DNA from 2 places in the Veillonella sp. 20925_1_51 genome. Region 2 is predicted to be linked to the other one. Evidence: riboswitches for the same ligand, from Rfam matches in the RefSeq annotation. Region 2 holds a riboswitch; the other holds the start of a gene.
What was found. Region 2 has a riboswitch for cobalamin ahead of nikB (nickel ABC transporter permease). Riboswitches for the same ligand answer to the same signal wherever they lie in the genome.

Region 1 (2,421 bases), on a different contig from region 2:
GCAACAAGTTTACATATGGGTCGTATACAGTTTTTGTGAAAGCAGATGTTCTACCGTGTACATGAACAGCGCGGTCCGCTTCTTCAGCACCAAATGCTTCCATGATGCGAGCCCAAAGTACGCGCAATGCACGCAATTTAGCAATTTCCATAAAGAAATTAGCCCCTAAGGAGAATGTGAACATCATGCTTTTCGCAATGGTGTGAATATCGATGTTCCGTTGTGCTAATTGACGCACGTAGCAAACAGCTGTTGCCAATGCATAGGCAACCTCTTGCACATCGTTAGCGCCGCCATTAGCGTATACATCGCCAGATACGAGTACTGTTTTAAGCTCTGGTGCTTGTTCTTTAGCCCACACAACAGTATGTGCCATTTCATCAAAGGCTGTATCTAAGGAAATGTGCAAAGCACCATCTTTCACCCAAACACCGATAGGGTCTGCACCAACGAGACCTTTCAAATCAGATGTTTGTTTTTTAGCGCCTTTCACCGTAGCCGCTAACATGCCAAGCAAGATGGCTGCAGAAGCACCTGTTTCAATGTACAAAGGATTTTCCTTCAAATTGAAGCGGTCAATCAATTGTTTGCAGTCATCCATGGTGGACAAAGATGTACCACCAACGCCAACGGATGCGCCTACTTGCACATCTTGATCATGGCGTGTTGCTTCATCTAGGCGGATGTTGTGAATGGTGCCACCTTTTACAATCTCGTATAAACTTGCATGATTGGCATCCTTAGGCAAAGAGTCATCTACATATTGGGATACACCCCAAGAGTCTTTAATATAACCACTTGCCTTAGTACCACGTAGGAACTCGCCTGCCCCAGGGTATACGCCCTTTGGAATTGCTTCTGCATGCAGTGCAGGTGTGTAAATTGGCTGCAACGTGATACCTTCATAGGTTTTCGTGAACATCTTCTTGTGGAAGTCGCCACCTTTTAACGCCTTTTCAACTTCAGCCTGCCATTGTTCATACGTAGGTTTCTCAAATTCATCAAAGGATACAGGAGCTAATAGATCGCGTTCAGCATCCTTTGAAGTCTTTTTGTCAGACATATATGTGCCTCCTTTTCAACTCGAAACCATACCGAGAAACAGCGCACCGTACCTGCGAATTGTTATACATATACATCACACGAGCTTTCCTATATTTAGATCACATCAACCTCAAATATGTGTTCATCAATTCATTAACTATGAAGCCTGATATATATGCTTAACAGCCACTTTCAAGGGCAATAAAAAAACGTGCCACCCAAAAGTGACACGTAAGGTTTCTTATTGAAAGGTACACCAAAAAACACTGAAACCAGCATACCCCAATCCCCTTCCTATCGCTCGTAGGTACATAACGGTGATTATCAAATAGGCAGTTCTCCTGGCTTGGGCTCATCACCTCGCTTTCGCCTTCCCAGATTTCTCCAGTGACATCTATGAAAGCAGGCTCGTCCTTACAGTGGCGGGACCGCATCGGCTTGTACCGATTTCTCTATTAAGTCTTGTGACACCTATTCTCTATATTCGTTGTTCTAAGTCCAATATAGTGTAACAATATGCACAAAGTCAATGAACATAACAGTTAATCATAAGTAACAAATTTTAAGTTATAACTAACGCATATATAAAATGACAAAAACGCATATAACATTATCAGCATGATATAATAATGCTATCAATAAGAGGAGGTTGCATTATGAATGATATAAACAAAAAAGGGCTCAGTACTACATTACTGTGCTGCTTAATCTGGGGTTTGCTCCCCCTTTATTGGGCACTACTTAACCAAGTTTCATCCTTTTCAGTATTATCGCACCGCATCATCTGGTCTGGTGTTTGGATGATCTTCATCATCCTTGCTATGGGCCGCCAACAACTGCGCATCGATATTCAATACTTGCGCACACATCTTTCACAGTTCGGCCTATTATTACTGGCAGCCGCCCTTATTAGCGTCAACTGGTTCACTTATATTTGGGCTGTTACCAACCAACACGTTCTCGATACTAGCCTCGGGTATTATATCAACCCTCTCCTCAACGTATTGCTCGGCATCGTTATCTACAAAGAAACCTTGCTATGGTCCCAAAAACTGAGCATGGCCATCGCCGTACTAGGTGTATCAATCATGACCTATGAACTAGGGTCCTTACCGATTGTCTCCATCGCACTAGCTGTATCATTTAGCCTATATGGAGCCGTAAAGAAACGCCTCACCATCCATCCATTTTCGAGTATTGCTTTGGAGGCGTGGCTTGTTACACCGATAGCGCTATGGTATTTGGCAACCATAGATACCTCTTCCTGGGTCTTTCTTGAGAACGTAACATCCACCGGCCTACTCCTCATCGGTGCAGGGCTCACCACATCAATTCCACTCATCCTCTTCTCGTACGGCGCAAAACTCTTGCCATTGA
Region 2 (2,421 bases):
TGAGCAATTTGAAGTATTGGTAAACTTAGCGGTTGTAACTAACGTAGTACCATATGTATTGTGCATCTTAGCTGTACCTACAATGATGCGTATGGCTGGCGTAGCTGAAAGCCGTATTAAACGCTACAATTACGTATTTGGTGCAGGCGTTGTGTATTGCTTATATGCTATCTATGCATGTGGCTTTGATGCTATGGTTGGTAGTGCCGTGGCAGTAAGCATTGGTCTTGTGATCTATGTTTTGCGTAAAGCGTGGGCTACACGCAAAGCGCACCGCTTACAACAAAGTATCGATTAACTGAATATCTCTCGTCTTATAAGAGGCTGTTACTTAGTAACAGCCTCTTTTTGGTATATTAATCAGACTTATTAATTATAATTTTATTAATTATAAATAATTGATAGTTGCTAAAGTGATTAAGAGTTTTTTCGGTATGTATAAAAAAAATTCATGAGAAAATTACCATTATAATAATAATTAATATATATACAGTTGGATACAGTTAATACGGAAAAAATCATATATATAAAGTGATTTGTATGGGTTTATACATAAATAGAGACTTGTTCAGTAATCGATAATTTTTATTAGTATAAAAATTATATTGATTTTACTAAATATAACAATACCCCTAAGGGGTATATGTATTGTAAACATATTATTAATATAGTATATTTATAATCGATAAAAATGAATAAACTAATGAGTGTCGGGGTATACCGAGCGTAAAAGAGGAAAATGGGTGTAAATCCCATACTATGCAAATAGCTGTAATGAGGAGCAAGGTTTCATTATAGGGTCACTGGGAAACTGGGAAGGCCGAAATATTGCGATGAATCATGAGTCAGAAAGCCTGCTCTAAATGTATGGTATTGTACATACTATACTTAATTTAGGTTAGTCAGGTGGACTAACCTTTTTTGTCGTTTTCCTATATGCACCTCTGCTATATCGGGAGAAATAAGCATATTAGTTGTTCATTTAGATTATTGTAGTATTTAGAGAGTATAGGAGGAGGCGCCTATGGGCAAACGCTTTGCTAAACAGCTAGGTCAATTCATTGTTACACTGTTTGGCATTACTTTTTTAACATTTTGTCTCACTTATTTAGCACCAGGCGATCCAGTAACGATGTTACTAGAAACGGCAGATACAATTGTATCTCAGGAGCTTATCGATGAAACTCGAGCTCAGCTTGGGTTAGATAAACCGTTTATAGTGCAATATGCAAACTGGGTTGTGAATGCTGCACAAGGTGACTTAGGGATGAGTTACTCTGCTAAAAAGCCTGTTGTAGATCGTATGTTGGAGGCTTTGCCAGGGACAGTTATGCTAGCAGGTACAGCATTAGTATTTACATTGCTCTATGCATTGCCGGCAGGGATTATAAGCGCCTTAAATCGAAACAAATGGATCGACTATCTGTTGCGCGTTGCTTCCTTTGTAGGCGTGTCTATGCCATCATTCTGGTTAGGCCTTGTACTGATTTATATCTTTGGCCTTAAATTAGGACTTGTTCCTATTGCATCTTCTCGTGTAACTCCTATCGGTGTAATTCTACCAGCCGTTACATTAGCTGTTGTAGTCGGGTCCAAGTACATGCGCCAAGTTCGTCTCGTTATTCTTGAAGAAATGCAAAAGGATTATGTTATCGGCGCACGTGCTCGTGGTGTGAGTGAGATGAAAATTTTATTCGGTCATATTTTGCCTAATGCAGTATTACCACTTATCACTATACTGGGCGTTGTTATCGGTTGGTTATTAGGCGGTGTTGCAGTTATTGAAATGGTATTCTCCTGGCCTGGCCTTGGGAATATGGCAGTATATGCCATTACCATGCGCGACTATCCATTGATCGAAGGTTTTGTGTTGTGGGTTGCCTTAGCATATATGTGTATTAATGCATTAGTTGATGCGTCATATATCTTGTTAGACCCTAGATTAAAAAGGGAGAGAGCATAATGGCAGAATTTATTCAAAAACATAAATTGTTCTCTTTCTATAGCGCCTTGATGATTGTGGTAGTTCTCATAGCTATATTTGCACCATGGCTTGCTCCGGGTGATGCTTTTAGCTCAAATCTGAGTCAAGCATTACAAGCGCCAAGTAGTCAACATTGGTTTGGTACAGATAAGCTTGGTCGTGATGTATTGTCTCGCATCATTTATGGTACACAGTTATCCTTGTTTATGGGTGTCAGTATCGTTGTTATCATGGTAAGCATTGGTACTATTATCGGTGCTGTAGCTGGTTATTTCGGCGGGAAAATCGAAATGGTCCTCATGCGTCTTGCGGACATTATGCTATCCTTCCCGGGTGTAGTATTAGCCATTGCCATTGCTGGTATTTTGGGTGGTAGCATTGTGAATACGATTATAGCGCTATCTGTAGTTGGTTGGGCAAAATATGCTCGTCTTGTA

Region 1: linked by a shared signal. The riboswitch ahead of O3607_RS04035 (methylmalonyl-CoA mutase family protein) and the one ahead of nikB (nickel ABC transporter permease) in region 2 are both predicted to bind cobalamin.

What each region holds. Positions count from the first base shown of each region.
Region 1 is NZ_JAPVXT010000003.1:25,418-27,838, reverse strand. Features, by position in the region: gene O3607_RS04035 (methylmalonyl-CoA mutase family protein) at 1-1,063, opposite strand, end outside; cobalamin riboswitch at 1,358-1,534, opposite strand; gene rarD (EamA family transporter RarD) at 1,701-2,421, shown strand, end outside.
Region 2 is NZ_JAPVXT010000008.1:39,560-41,980, forward strand. Features, by position in the region: gene potE (putrescine-ornithine antiporter) at 1-298, shown strand, start outside; cobalamin riboswitch at 689-877, shown strand; gene nikB (nickel ABC transporter permease) at 1,025-1,963, shown strand; gene nikC (nickel transporter permease) at 1,963-2,421, shown strand, end outside.